DNA from 2 places in the Roseomonas sp. F4 genome. Region 1 is predicted to be linked to the other one. Evidence: predicted binding sites of a transcription regulator. Region 1 holds the regulator's gene; the other holds the start of a gene.
What was found. Region 1 encodes HrcA, which represses chaperone genes, less so after heat shock. Its sites were predicted from a motif close to GTTNGCACTCNCNNNNNGNGAGTGCNAAC; they were not measured.
Positions count from the first base shown of each region.

Region 2: a site for HrcA is predicted at 3,250-3,278, ahead of groES (co-chaperone GroES). Genes of this name have one in related genera too.

Region 1 is NZ_JBSSHK010000006.1:368,277-375,384, forward strand. It holds gene ACVFYP_RS24730 (shikimate dehydrogenase) at 1-120, opposite strand, end outside; gene gshB (glutathione synthase) at 229-1,179, shown strand; gene ACVFYP_RS24740 (SDR family oxidoreductase) at 1,192-2,247, opposite strand; gene ACVFYP_RS24745 (GlsB/YeaQ/YmgE family stress response membrane protein) at 2,334-2,585, opposite strand; gene ACVFYP_RS24750 (lysozyme family protein) at 2,688-3,323, opposite strand; gene ACVFYP_RS24755 (hypothetical protein) at 3,355-3,564, opposite strand; gene hrcA (heat-inducible transcriptional repressor HrcA) at 3,884-4,954, shown strand; gene ACVFYP_RS24765 (LutB/LldF family L-lactate oxidation iron-sulfur protein) at 5,030-6,460, shown strand; gene ACVFYP_RS24770 (hypothetical protein) at 6,457-6,684, shown strand; gene ACVFYP_RS24775 (LutC/YkgG family protein) at 6,681-7,108, shown strand, end outside.
Region 2 is NZ_JBSSHK010000001.1:574,291-581,398, forward strand. It holds gene ACVFYP_RS02705 (glycosyltransferase family 2 protein) at 1-272, shown strand, start outside; gene ACVFYP_RS02710 (TVP38/TMEM64 family protein) at 275-952, shown strand; gene ubiM (5-demethoxyubiquinol-8 5-hydroxylase UbiM) at 1,011-2,204, shown strand; gene ACVFYP_RS02720 (hypothetical protein) at 2,256-2,771, shown strand; gene ACVFYP_RS02725 (usg protein) at 2,779-3,063, opposite strand; gene groES (co-chaperone GroES) at 3,357-3,644, shown strand; gene groL (chaperonin GroEL) at 3,726-5,372, shown strand; gene ACVFYP_RS02740 (cold-shock protein) at 5,682-5,885, shown strand; gene ACVFYP_RS02745 (hypothetical protein) at 5,956-6,480, opposite strand; gene ACVFYP_RS02750 (threonine dehydratase) at 6,556-7,108, shown strand, end outside.

The DNA of each region.
Region 1 (7,108 bases):
ATAGGCGCCGTCGATGCCGTGCCGGGCCAGCCAGAAGCCGTGCAGGCGGGGGGAGCGGGAATGCGCCACGGGCCAGCCCAGCACGCCCGCCTTGCGGGCCTTTCCGGAAAGGATGTTCATGCCGCCTGAAGTGCCCCGCCCCTGCCGCGCCGGTCAATGGCGACGCCCCCTCTTTCAACCGGCGCCCGGCAATGCCACAGGAAGGGCCGAAAGCGGAGAACCACCCCCATGGCGCGCAGCCTCAAGGTCGCGGTCCAGATGGACCCGATCGCCTCCATCAACATCGACGCCGACAGCACCTTCGCCATGATGCTGGAGGCGCAGAGCCGCGGCCATGCCCTGTGGCACTACCATGTGCGGGACCTGGCGCTGCTGGGCGGCAAGGTCATCGCCCGGGCGCAGCCGGTGGAGGTGCGCCGGGTGAAGGGCGACCATTTCACCCTGGGCGCGGCGGAGGAATTGGACCTGGGCGAGGTCGATGTGGTGCTGATGCGCCAGGACCCGCCCTTCGACATGGCCTATATCACCGCCACCCATATCCTGGAGCATATCCACCCCAGGACCCTGGTGGTGAACGACCCCGCCAGCGTGCGCAACGCGCCCGAGAAGCTCTTCGTCACCCATTTCCCCGAGCTGATGCCGACCACGCTGGTGACGGCGGATGTCGTCCAGATCCGCAAGTTCCGCGAGGCGCATGGCGACATCATCATCAAGCCCCTGTTCGGCAATGGCGGCGCCGGCGTCTTCCACCTGCGCCCCGAAGACCCGAACATGAATGCCCTGGTGGAGATGTTCACCGAGCGGTCGCGGGAGCCGCTGGTGATCCAGAAATACGTCCCCGCCGTGCGGGAAGGCGACAAGCGCATCATCCTGGTGGATGGCGTCGCCATGGGCGCCATCAACCGCGTGCCGGCGAAGGGGGAGGCGCGGTCCAACATGCATGTCGGCGGCACACCCATGCCGACCACGCTCACCGACCGCGAGAAGGAAATCTGCGCCGCCATCGGGCCGGAGTTGAAGGCCCGCGGCATGATCTTTGTGGGCATCGACGTGATCGGCGGCTATCTGACCGAGATCAACGTCACCTCCCCCACCGGCTTGCAGGAGATCGCCCGCTTCGACGGCGTCCACCTGGAACGCGCCCTGTGGGACGCGATCGAGGCGAAGGTTTCGCGCTAAAGCCCCAGTCCTCTACGGAATCAGCCGGTCCGCGCGCAGCTGCGCGAACAGGTCGAAGAAGGCGTCGTCGGTGGGCTGGTAGGCGGTGAAGCCCAGCCGGCGGCTTTTGCCCATGTCGGTCACCACCTCGATCGGGCGGCCGAGATCGGCGTCCGTGTGCCAGGCGGAGGCCAGGCGAGACAGGTCAGGCTCCACCAGCCCCTCCCGCGCCGCGATCGCGCGCCAGGTCGGGGCGTCGCCGGCCATCTGGACCTCCAGCGGCTGCACCGTGCCGTCGAAGGGGGCCGGGTCGAGGCCAAACCAGCCGGCGATGCGGCCCCAGCTCCAGCGGAAGACATCGCCATTCACCACGTTGAAGGCCTGGTCCCGCGCCGCCGGGGTCTCCGTGGCCCACAGCATGTGGCGCGCCAGCAGCCTCGCATCGGTCATGTCGGTCAGGCCGTTCCACTGCATGGCGGAGCCGGGGAAGCGGAAGGGCCGCCCCGTCTCCCGGCACAGCGTGGCATAGGCGGCCAGCGTGGTGCCCATGTTCATCGCATTGCCCACGGCCTTGCCGATGATGGTGTGCGGACGATGCACGCTCCAGCCGAAACCGTCGCGGGCGGCGGCGGCGAACAGCTCATCCTCCTGCGCGTAGTAAAAATTCTGCACATCGAGCCGCCCCTGTTCCTCGCGAAACGGCGTCTGCGGCAGGGCGCCCTGGCCATAGGCCTCGAAGGGGCCGAGGTAGTGCTTCAGGCCGGTCACCAGCGCCGCATGGCGCAGGCTGCCGGCGGGGCGCAGCGCGGCCAGCAGGTTGCGAACCATGCCGCCATTCACCCGGATGTTCTCCGCCTCATTGGCTTGGCGGGACCAGGTGGCGATGAAGACGGCGTCCGGCTTCACCCCTGCTAGCGCCTGCGCGAGCCCTTCGGGGTCCTGCAAATCCCCGGCAATCGGGGTGACGCCCGGCTGCGCCGGGGGGCGGCGCGCCAGTCCAAGAACCTGCCAATCCTCCCGCGCCAGCAGCGCGGCCATCGCGCTGCCCACGATGCCGCTGGTTCCGACGACCAAAGCTGTTCCGGCCATGTGCTGATCCTTTGTGCCGCGGTCCAAAACGAAAAGGGGTCCATCCCACCGGATGGACCCCCTTCAACCCAAAGTCGTTGGTCGGCTCAGGCGCGCCGGCCGGCAACCGCCCGGTACACCGCCAGCACGATCACGGCGCCGACCACCGCGCCGATGAAGCCCGCGCCCTCTCCGGCCCTGTACCAGCCGATCGCCTGGCCCAGCCAGGTCGCCACCAGGGCACCGAGAATGCCGAGCAGGATGGTGATGATGAAGCCGCCGGGGTCGCGCCCCGGCATGAGGAATTTCGCCAATGCGCCGGCCAGGAAGCCGATGATGATCGTCCAGATGAAACCCATAGCCCTCGCCTCCGCGTGATGCGCCCCTAAGCGCGGGAATCATCCCGGGTTCCCCAGGCCGATGTTGCGCCGCACTCTTTCCCTGCGCGCCGTGACATAAATCTACCTGCGGCAGATCAGCCGCGGCCTTGCCCCGGCACCGGGCGGGATCACCAGCCGCGCCCGCAGCCCCGGCGCGCAGAGCCCCGCCACCGCGCGCGGCGGCAGCGCCGCGGCCCCCTGCGCCACCCGCACCCGTGTGTGATAGGCGAGGCCCCGCCCCGGCTCCATGGAATGGTACTGGGCCACGGCCTCCGCCCATCCGCCGGTGCGGCCGCGCAGCTCGCGCAGGAAGCGCACCGCATAGGCGACGTTGGTCGGGGGGTGGAAGGCGTCTTCCAGCCGGTCGAAGGCCTCGGGGTGCCAGGCCAGGTTGATCTGCATGCAGCCGACATCGATGGAAGGCCGCCCGGACTCACGCAGCGCTTCCACCCGCGCCACTGCTTCCGCCGCCGTTTCGGGAAACAGGCTCTCGCCGCCGGCATTCAGGGCGAAGGGCCAGGGGGCGGCGCCGCCGCCGGGGCGGGCGCGGCTGCTTTCCACCCGGGCGATGGCCAGCAACAGCCCGTCCGGAATCCCGCTGCGCGCTTCCGCCGCCGCGATGGCGCGGGTGCAGGCGGTCCAGGGGTCCTCCTCCTGCGCCGCGGCGGTCAGGGGCCAGGCCAGAAGCAGCGCGGCAAGGATCCAGAGGCGCGGCATGCGCCCACCTGCCCGCGCCGCGCGGCTGGCGTCAAGCGAAGGCGGTCCGCGTCGCGGTCAACAAAACGTCCAGCTCCGGCGGCCCCGCCAGCAGCAGAAGCCCGAGCCCGACCGCGGCGGCGGAGGCGACCAGCAGCGCCGCCATGCGCAGCACGCCGCGCACCGGCGCCACCAGCAGGGATGACAGCAGCCCCGCACCCCCGGCCAGCAGAAGGGACGCCGCGGTGAACACCGCCGTCACGCCTGGCCACCCTTGAGCCAGACATTCCGCAGCACGGCCCAGAGCCCCGTCGCCTCCTGCTTCGGCATTTGACCACTCCTGTATCCGATCCGGTGTCAGGCTAGGCCAGGGGTCGTAACCATCGCATGGCACAACTGTGTCGAAACCTTGCCGCAGGCCTGGGCTTGCGGTTGCGCCCCAGCGACATGACCTTCTGGCAACGCAAGGTTGACCCGGCCACCGGGCGGCCCCTAGCTTTGGTCTTTGAATGTTCACGGTTTGGAAAACGCCCACGATGGGTCCGATCACCAGGCCACCCCGCCCCACCGGGGCGCCCGCCATGAGCCACTCCGCCACCTCCATCCCGCTGCCGCCGGGCCTGGATGACCGCAGCGCGGCGATTTTCCGCGAATTGGTCGAAACCTACGTCCAGACCGGGGAGCCGGTGGGGTCCCGCACCCTGTCGCGCCGCCTGCCCCAGGCCCTGTCGCCCGCCACCATTCGCAATGTGATGGCGGATCTGGAAGATGCCGGGCTTCTCTTTGCCCCCCATACCTCCGCCGGGCGCCTGCCGACGGAGCGCGGGCTGCGCCTGTTCGTCGATGGCCTGCTGCAATTCGGCGCCCTGCCGGAGGAGGAGCGGGACGCTATCACCGCCCGCTGCGCCGCCGGCGGGCGCTCGCTTCAGGAAACCCTGGGCGAGGCCAGCCAGATGCTGTCGGGCCTGGCCGGGGCGGCCGGGCTGGTGGTGGCGCCGAAGCGGGAAGCCCCCGTGCGGCATATCGAATTCGTGGCGCTCGGCACCGGCCGGGCGCTGGTGGTGCTGGTGACGGCCGATGGCCAGGTGGAAAACCGCGTCATCGAGGTGCCGCTCGGCCTGCCGCCTTCCGCCCTGCAACAGGCCAGCAACTACCTGAATGCCCGCCTTTCCGGCCGCACGCTGGAGGAAACGCGCGGCACGGTGGCGGAGGAAATCGCCAGCAACCGCACCGCGCTGGATGCCCTGACCAACCAGGTGATCGAGGCCGGGCTGGGCACCTGGGCCGGCGGCGCCGGCGGATCGCTGATCCTGCGCGGCCAGGCCAAACTGTTGCAGAACCTTGGGCAAAACCTGGACCACGCCCAGCGCGTGCAGGAAATCCAGGCCCTGTTCGAACGGCTGGAAGCGCAGGAAACCATGCTGCGCCTGCTCGACCTCGCCCAGCGTGGGGAGGGTGTGCAGATCTTCATCGGCGCGGAAAGCGGCCTGTTCGACAGCACCGGCCTGTCGATGGTGGTCTCGCCTTTCCGGAATGGGGCGGAGCAAATCGTGGGGGCGATCGGGGTGATCGGGCCGACGCGGATCAATTACGGGCGGATCATCCCGGTGGTGGACTACACGGCGCGGGTGATCGGGCGGCTGCTGGGATAAGCGGCGGTCCAGCACTGGCCAAGGCTGCACGGGCCGGCTTTCCGCGCTATATCAGCAGGAAGCAGGAGAGCGCCCGTGGTCCACATCACCTCCCCCGCCTTCAAGGCGAATGCCACCCGCGCTTTGGCCGATGCCGGGCTGCAAAAGGCGCTCGACCGCAGCAAGGGCACGTCCCACGCCAAGCGCGCCGCCGCCGTCGCAGCCCTGCCGGAATTCGAGCGGCTGCGGGAGATCGGCCGCGACATCAAGAACCACACGCTCGCCAACCTGGATTTCTACCTGGAGGCCTATGCCGCTCAGGTGGAGAAGGCGGGCGGCACCGTCCATTGGTGCTCGACGGCGGATGAGGCCCGCGCGGCGGTCCTGAAGATCTGCCGCGACAAGGGCGCGCGCACGGTCACCAAGGGCAAGTCGATGATCTCGGAGGAGCTCGGCATCAACGAGCACCTCGAAGCCCATGGCATCGAGCCGGTCGAAACCGACCTCGGCGAATACATTTTGCAGATTCGCAAGGAACCGCCGAGCCACATCATCGGCCCGGCCTTCCATCTCAATCGCGAAGACTGGGAAAAGACGTTTCGCGAAATCCACACGGAGCTGCCGAAGGACCGCGTGTTCCACGAGCGCAGCGACATCATGGCCGAAGCCCGCACCAAACTGCGGTCGCGCTTCCTCGCGGCCGATGTCGGCATCACCGGCGCCAACTTCCTGATCGCGGAGACCGGCAGCAACGTCATCGTCACCAATGAGGGCAATGGCGACCTGACGCAGACGCTGCCCAAGACGCACATTGTGCTGGCCAGCATCGAAAAGGTCGTGCCGACGCTGGAGGATGCGACCAGCCTGCTGCGGCTGCTGGCACGGTCCGCCACGGGCCAGGATTTCTCGGTCTACACCACCTTCTCCACCGGCATCCGGCGCGAACCAGACCTGGATGGGCCGGAGGACTATCATGTGGTGCTGATCGACAACGGTCGGTCGAACATGATCGGCACCGACTTCCAGGAAATGCTGCGCTGCATCCGCTGCGCCGCCTGCATGAACCACTGCCCGGTCTATGGCGTGACCGGCGGCCATGCCTATGGCTGGGTCTATCCCGGCCCGATGGGCTCCGTGCTGACGCCGACCCTGATCGGCATCGACAAGGCCGGCAATCTGCCCAATGCGTCGACCTTCTGCGGCAAATGCGAAAGCGTCTGCCCGGTGAAGATCCCCCTGCCAAAACTGATGCGCCATTGGCGGGAACGGGAGTTCGAGCGGCATCTGTCGCCGCAATCCGTCCGCACCGGCCTCGGCATCTGGGCCTGGTTCGCCAAGCGGCCGACGGCCTATCGGATGGCGACGAAGCTCGGCATCGGCGCGCTGTCGCTGCTTGGCCGGGGCAAGGGCGCCTTCACCTCCCTGCCGCTGGCCGGCGGCTGGACGACGGGGCGCGACCTGCCGGTGCCGGAGCCGGGCGGCACCTTCATGGCCCGCTACAAGGCGCAGAAGAGGACGCGCCGATGAGCCAGAATGACGAGGCCGAGCGCATCCACGGCTACCGCTTTCCGGACCAGCGCTCCCCCAGCCGCATCGGCCCGCGGCCGACCGGGACGCTGGAGGAAATCTACGCCCGCATCGATGCCGACACCCCGGCGGCGCGGCTGAACGAGGATCTGGACCGGATCGAGGAGTCGCTGGCCAAGCTGGAACAGGCGGTGCGCGACGCCATGGCGGAGGATCAGCGATGAGCAAGGAAGCGATCCTGGGCGGCATCCGCCGTGGCCTGAAACGCGGGCCGCTGCCCGCCGACCAGCAGGCGATGCTGGCCGGCCGCATCGCGACGCATCCGCGCCACCTGATCCCGGCCCGGTCGCGCCTGCCGCGCGCCGAGCAGATCGCGCTGTTCATCCGCAACGTCGAAAAGGAATTCGGCACGGTCGAGCGTGTGCCCGACCACGCCGCCATCCCCGCCGCCGTGGCGGATTACCTGGCGGCCCAAAACCTGCCGGCCCGCCTGGTGATGGCGCCGCATCCGGACCTGCTGGGCATCGACTGGTCGAGCCGCCCGATGCTGGAGCGGGAGGCGCGGCGGGCGCGGGAAGGCGATGCGGTGTCCCTGCAACATGCCTGGTCCGGCGTGGCGGAGACCGGCACGCTGGTCCTGCCCTCCGA
Region 2 (7,108 bases), on a different contig from region 1:
GTGGGCTGAAGGTGTTTCCGCGCGCCCTATTCCTGGACCTGCCGCGTTTCGACCATATGCACCGCTACCTGCCGGCCCTGGTGCTGCGGGCCGGCGGGCGGGTGGTGAGTGAGCCGGTGAACCACCGGCCGCGCACCCGCGGGCAGTCCAATTACGGCACGCTGGACCGGCTGCTGGTCAGCATTTCGGACATGCTGGGTGTGATCTGGCTGCAGCGCCGCTGGAAGCGGCCGCGGGCGGAGCGTGTGACGCCCGCGCCGCCGCTGGGCTGAGCATGCCGCCAAGCTGGCGCTCGATCGCCAAACTGCTGCTGCTGGCCGCCGGGCTGCTGGCGGCCGGCGCCCTGCTGCGGCAGATGGGTGGCGTGCCAGGCACCGGCTGGATCGATCGGGAAATCCGCGGTGAGGGCCTCTGGGGCGAATTGATCTTCGTGCTGGCGGGCGCCGCGCTGACGGCCGCCGGCGTGCCGCGGCAGAGCATCGCCTTTCTCGGCGGCTACGGCTTCGGCGCGTTGCTGGGCACGGCCTTGGGCCTGCTGGCGCAATTGCTGGGCTGCGCCGCCACCTATTACTGGGCGCGGCTGCTGGGCCGGGGCTGGGCGGAGCGGCGGATGGCCGGGCGCTTCGGCCATCGGCTGCGGCCGCTGCGCGACACGCTGCGGGCGCAGCCCTTCGCCGCCACCCTGGCGCTGCGGCTGCTGCCGGTGGGGAACAACCTGGCGCTGAACCTTCTGGGCGGCATGGCTGGGCTGGCGGCGGGGCCGTTCCTGGCCGGCTCCGCCCTGGGCTACCTGCCGCAGACGGTGGTCTTCGCCCTGCTCGGCAAGGGCATCCGGGTGGAGGGCGCCTGGCAGCTCGGGCTGGCGGCGGCGCTGCTGGCGGTGTCCTTCGGCCTCGGCCTCTGGCTGCTGCGGCGGCACCGGGCGGCTCGGGCGCTGGATGACGAAAGCTGACCCGCGACTTGCGCCGCATCAAGGACGACCCAGCTCGCCTGGGGTGAAAGGAGGCGTCATGGACACGGATGTCGCCATTATCGGGGCTGGCCCCGCCGGGCTTGCGCTGGCCTGTTCGCTCGCCGGCAGCGGGCTGCGCGTGACGCTGCTGGAACGCGCGCCGGAAGCTGCCATCGCCGAACCCGCCTTCGATGGGCGAGAGATCGCCCTGACCCACCGGTCCCAGGCCATTCTGCGCGATCTGGGCGCCTGGATGCGCATACCTGCTGCCGGGACGGCGCCGCTGCGGGAAGCGAAGGTGCTGAACGGCGCGAATCCGCTGACCTTGCGCTTCGCGCCGGGGCGGGCAGGGGAGCCGCTCGGCCGGCTGGTGCCGAACCATCTGATCCGCCGCGCCCTGTTCGAGACGGCCGCCACCACCGAGGCGCGGCTGGTCGCCGGGCGGGCCGTCACCGGTCTGTCGCTGGCGGCGCAGGGCGCCACGGTGACGCTGGAGGGCGGGGAGGCCGTGACGGCGCGGCTGGTGGTCGCGGCGGATTCGCGCTTCTCGGAAGCGCGGCGCCTGGCCGGGATCGGCGCGGCGATGCTGGATTTCGGGCGGACCATGATCGTCGCGCGGGTGGCGCATGACCTGCCGCATGGGGGCGTGGCCACCGAGTGGTTCGGCCATGGCCAGACCATCGCCATGCTGCCGCTCACCGGGGCGATGTCCTCCGTCGTGCTGACCCTGCCGCCGGCGGAGGCGCGGGCCGCCATGGCGATGACGCCGGAGGCGTTCGGCGCGGAGGTGACGCGGCGCTATGCGGCGCGGCTCGGCACCATGGAGCTGGCGGGCACACGGCATGCCTATCCGCTGGTCGCAGCCTATGCCCATCGCTTCGCCGGCCGGCGCTTCGCGCTGCTGGGGGATGCTGCGGTGGGGATGCATCCGGTGACGGCGCATGGCTTCAATTTTGGCCTGTCGGGGGCCGAGACGCTGGCCCGGGAGATCCGCCGCGCCGAGGATCCCGGGGCCGTCCCGGCGCTGTTCCGCTACGCCGCGGCGCATCGGGGAGCGACGCTGCCGCTGTTCCTGGCGACCAATGCGGTGGCGCGGCTGTATTCGGATGATCGCGCACCGGCGCGGCTGGCGCGGGCCGCCTTGATCGGTGCCGGGGCGGCGCTGGCCCCGGTGCGGCGGGCGATTGTGGGCCGGCTGATGGATGCGGGTCATGCGCCGCCGGATACGCGCGGGTCTGAAACGGTTTCTTGATTATTTTCCTATTCTCTGCCACTGTGCCGCCCTGTCGCAGGGAGGTGCGCCATGGCGGATGCAGTCTGGACGGTCCAAGGCTTCGCACAGAAGGTGATCGACCCCGCTTTGGCGGCGATCGCGCTCGATGATCCGGAGGCGACGACGGCTGCGCGGCAATTGCTGCTCGGCACCGCCTTGCAGGAAAGCGGGCTGAAGCATCTGCGGCAATTGGCCAATAGGGATGGCACGCGCGGCCCAGCCGTCGGCTACTTCCAGATGGAGCCCACAACCCATGACGATATCTGGGTGAATTTTCTCGACTTCCGCAAGGCGCTGGCGGCCAGGGCGCGAGCCGTCGCCGGGCTGGCCAGCGGTCACCCGAAGGCCGAGCTGATGGTTGAGAACCATATCTACGCCGCGGTGATGGCCAGGCTGCGCTATCGCCGCGCGCCGGGCAAATTGCCGGCGGCTGGCGATGTGAAGGCGATGGGTGCCTATTGGAAGGCGCATTACAACACGCCGCTCGGCAAGGGCCTGGCCAGCGAATTCGAGGCGAAACTGACCAAGGCCCTGCCGGAGCTGTAGCGCCCGCTCAGTGCAGGATGAACTGACCCCCCGCATAGCGCAGCTCCGCCGGGCGGGTGAGGGCGGAGGAGGCGACGCGGACGGAATGCAGCGGGCCTTCGATCTCCCGCTGCCAGAAGGCGAGGAACCGGCCGAGCGCGGGGAAGCTCGGCGCCAGGTCGTGCTTCTGCCAGATGAAGCTCTGCAACAGGCCGGGATGGTCCGGCATGTGGTACAGGATCTCGGCGGTGGTCAGGTGCCAATCGGGGAGGGTGGCGAGACGGGCGAAGCGTTCCAGGCCTTCGAGCTGCATCGTGCTCCTTCCTGACCCTGTGGGGTCAATCCTTGCGCGACATGCCGGGCGATCCTCGCCAGGCACCGTCAGCTTGCCACGAAGGGGTTAAGGAAGCGCAAGAAAAACCTTCACAATCAATTCGTTAGCACTCGCAATCCGAGAGTGCTGCCGAGACTTGACGAAGAAAGATGACTGGCCTACATCGCTGGCACTCCTCTGGGGGGAGTGCTAACGGACGCCGAGATCGGGTTCGCTGGCCGCTGTTATCTCCGGAAGAGCTTGCCAATCACTGGAAGCGACAGGAGAAGTCCATGGGCTTTCGTCCACTGCATGACCGCGTTCTCGTCCGCCGCCTCGCGGCTGAAGAGAAGAGCAAGGGCGGCATCATCATTCCCGACACTGCCAAGGAAAAGCCGCAGGAAGGCGAAGTCGTCTCCGTCGGCTCCGGCACGCTGAACGACAAGGGCGAGCTCCGCGCGCTCGACGTGAAGGCCGGCGACAAGATCCTGTTCGGCAAGTGGTCCGGTACGGAAGTGAAGCTCGATGGTGAGGAGCTCCTCATCATGAAGGAGTCCGACATCATGGGCATCCTGGCCTGATGACGGCTGGCGACGCGGCCTGACCGCGGCGCCGCCATCCGGGACCGCACCGCTCCTCAACATCGACAAGGATTTAGACACATGGCTGCCAAGGACGTGAAGTTCGGCGCCTCTGCGCGCGAGAAGATGATTCGTGGCGTGGACATTCTGGCCGACGCCGTGAAGGTGACGCTGGGCCCGAAGGGCCGCAACGTCGTGATCGACAAGAGCTTCGGCGCACCGCGGATCACCAAGGACGGCGTCACCGTCGCCAAGGAGATCGAGCTGGCCGACAAGTTCGAGAACATGGGCGCGCAGATGGTGCGCGAAGTGGCCTCGAAGACCAACGACACGGCCGGCGACGGCACGACGACCGCGACCGTTCTGGCGCAGGCGATCGTCCGTGAGGGTGCCAAGGCTGTGGCCGCCGGCATGAACCCGATGGATCTGAAGCGCGGCATCGACAAGGCCGTGACCCAGATCGTCGCCGAGCTGGAAGCCAAGACGAAGAAGATCACCACCTCCGCCGAAGTGGCGCAGGTCGGGACGCTCTCCGCCAATGGCGAGAACGAGATCGGCGAGATGATCGCCAAGGCGATGGAGAAGGTTGGCAACGAGGGTGTCATCACCGTCGAGGAAGCCAAGTCCATCCAGACCGAACTCGACGTCGTCGAGGGCATGCAGTTCGATCGCGGCTACGTCTCCCCGTACTTCATCACGAATGCGGAGAAGATGATCGCGGAGATGGAGAACCCCTACCTCCTCATCTTCGAGAAGAAGCTCTCCCAGCTCCAGCCGATGCTGCCGCTGCTCGAGGCCGTTGTTCAGTCCGGTCGTCCGCTGGTGATCGTGGCCGAGGACGTCGAGGGCGAGGCGCTCGCGACCCTGGTCGTGAACAAGCTGCGTGGTGGCCTGAAGATCGCCGCCGTCAAGGCGCCGGGCTTCGGTGATCGCCGCAAGGCGATGCTGGAAGACATCGCGATCCTGACCGGTGGCCAGGTGATTTCCGAGGATCTCGGCATCAAGCTCGAGAACGTGACCCTCGCCATGCTCGGCCGCGCCAAGCTGGTGAAGATCGAGAAGGAAAACACCACGATCGTCGACGGCGCCGGCGAGAAGACCGAGATCCAGGGCCGCTGCGAGCAGATCAAGGCGCAGATCGAGGAGACCACCTCGGACTACGACCGTGAGAAGCTGCAGGAGCGTCTGGCCAAGCTGGCCGGTGGCGTCGCCGTCATCCGCGTCGGCGGCTCGACCGAGGTCGAGGTGAAGGAGCGCAAGGATCGCGTCGACGACGCGCTGCATGCGACCCGCGCCGCGGTTCAGGAAGGCATCGTGCCGGGCGGCGGCACCGCGCTGCTGCGCGCCAGCACCAACCTGCACACGCTGAAGGGTTCCAACAGCGACGAGCAGGTCGGCATCGAGATCGTTCGCCGCGCCATCCAGGCGCCGCTGAAGCAGATCGCCGAGAACGCCGGCAAGGATGGCGCCGTGGTTGCGGGCGAAGTGCTCCGCAGCGACGTCTACACCTACGGCTACGACGCCCAGAAGGACGAGTACAAGGACCTGGTGGACGCCGGCATCATCGACCCGACCAAGGTCGTGCGCACGGCGCTGCAGGATGCGGCCTCCGTCGCGTCCCTGCTGATCACCACCGAAGCCATGGTGGCCGAGCGTCCCGCGAAGTCGGCTCCGGCCGGCGGTGGCGGCGGCGGCATGGGCGGCATGGGCGGCGACATGGACTTCTGATCGCGGCCGGCAGCCGGGTAACCGGCTGCCACCTCGGACAGAATTTGCCGAAAGAAGGAGGCGGACCGTCCGGTCCGCCTCTTTTTTTGTTACGACCGCAACAAATCTGACATCGCCGTGACCGGCCTCCGGCGGCTTTGACTTGCCCCAGTGGGGGTGCGCATCCTGCAACGGTCATTGCGTATCGGCTTGCCTCGTCGTGCCTCCCCGGCTCCGTCCAGGGTGCCTCCAGGTTCCGCCGCCGCCGCATGGCGCCCCGCCCGGGCGATCGGCGCTTGGGCGAGCTAGTCCAGGGAGGAACCAGTTCGCATGGCGACTGGCACCGTAAAATGGTTCAACGCGACGAAGGGCTTCGGCTTTATCGTCCCGCAGGATGGCGGCAAGGATGTGTTCGTCCACATCACGGCCGTCCAGAAGGCGGGCCTTCAGGGCCTCAATGAGGGCCAGAAGGTCTCCTACGAAGTGGCGATGGAGCGCGGCAAGGCGGCTGCCATCAATCTCCGGCCGCTGTAATCAACGGGTTGAGGCGGGCGGCTGATGCCGCCCGCCTTCCGCCGCCCCGGTTTTCAGCGGGGCGCCCTTATCAGTCCTCGTCGATGATGATGTTGATGGCTCCGGCTTCCCGCAGGGCGGCCTCCGCCGCGTGGCGCGTCGCTTCATCGGGCGCGCGAAGGCCAATCAGCGGGGCATCGCTGGGCGGAAGCCGGGCACCTTCCTGCTGGTCTTCCGTCACCGCGCCGGCCACGGCCTCTCCGGCCAGGCCCGCGCCTGCACCGGCCGCAGCCGCGGCGGCCACGGCCGGCAGAAGGGCGCCACCGCTGGCGATCACCAGCCCCGCCGCGCCCATCGCCGTTGCCGCCATGGACATCCCCACGCCGAGCTGACGGCGGTTGCGAAGGTCGGCTTCCTCCGGGTTTTCATCCGGTGGGCTCACCGGGCGGTCGGTGTCGGTCGTCGGTGTCTGTCGCTTCGCGCCATCGGCCTTGAGATGGGCGATGGCGGCATCGCGCGCGGCGTCACTGGCGAACTCGCCCCAGACCACCGGCACGCCCTTGGCGCTTTCGCTGCTCTCGCCGGTCCACTGGCTGCTGTTGACGGTGATGGCCATGGCGGCCTCCTCCACTATGCTGTTCATCGAGAGGAACGCGGCGGCGCGCCGATGTTTCCAAAAGGAGGATGTTGCGTGTTCGACCTGCCTGGGCTGGAGGCCGCCGCGAGACTGGTTCACGCGGTATTCCCCGCGACCCCCCAATATGCCTGGCCCTTGTTGGCGGCACGAACCGGCGCCGAAGTCTGGGTGAAGCACGAAAATCACACGCCGACCGGCGCCTTCAAGGTGCGCGGCGGGCTGGTCTTCATGGAGCGGTTGAAGCGGGAACGGTCGGAGACCCCCGGCATCATCTCCGCCACGCGGGGCAATCATGGCCAGTCTCTGGCCTATGCCGGGCAACGCCTCGGCGTGCCGGTCACCATCGTGGTGCCGGAGGGCAATAGCCGGGAGAAGAACGCCGCCATGCGCGCCCAGGGCGCCCGGTTGGTGGAACATGGCGCGGATTTCGACGCGGCGCGCGAACATGCCATGCGGCTGGCGGCGGCCGAGGGGCTGGAATTCGCCCCCTCCTTCGCGCCGGACCTGGTGCGCGGCGTGGCGACCTATGCGCTGGAGCTGTTCCGCGCCGCACCGCGGCTGGACGCGCTCTATGTGCCGATCGGGCTGGGCTCCGGCATCTGCGGCT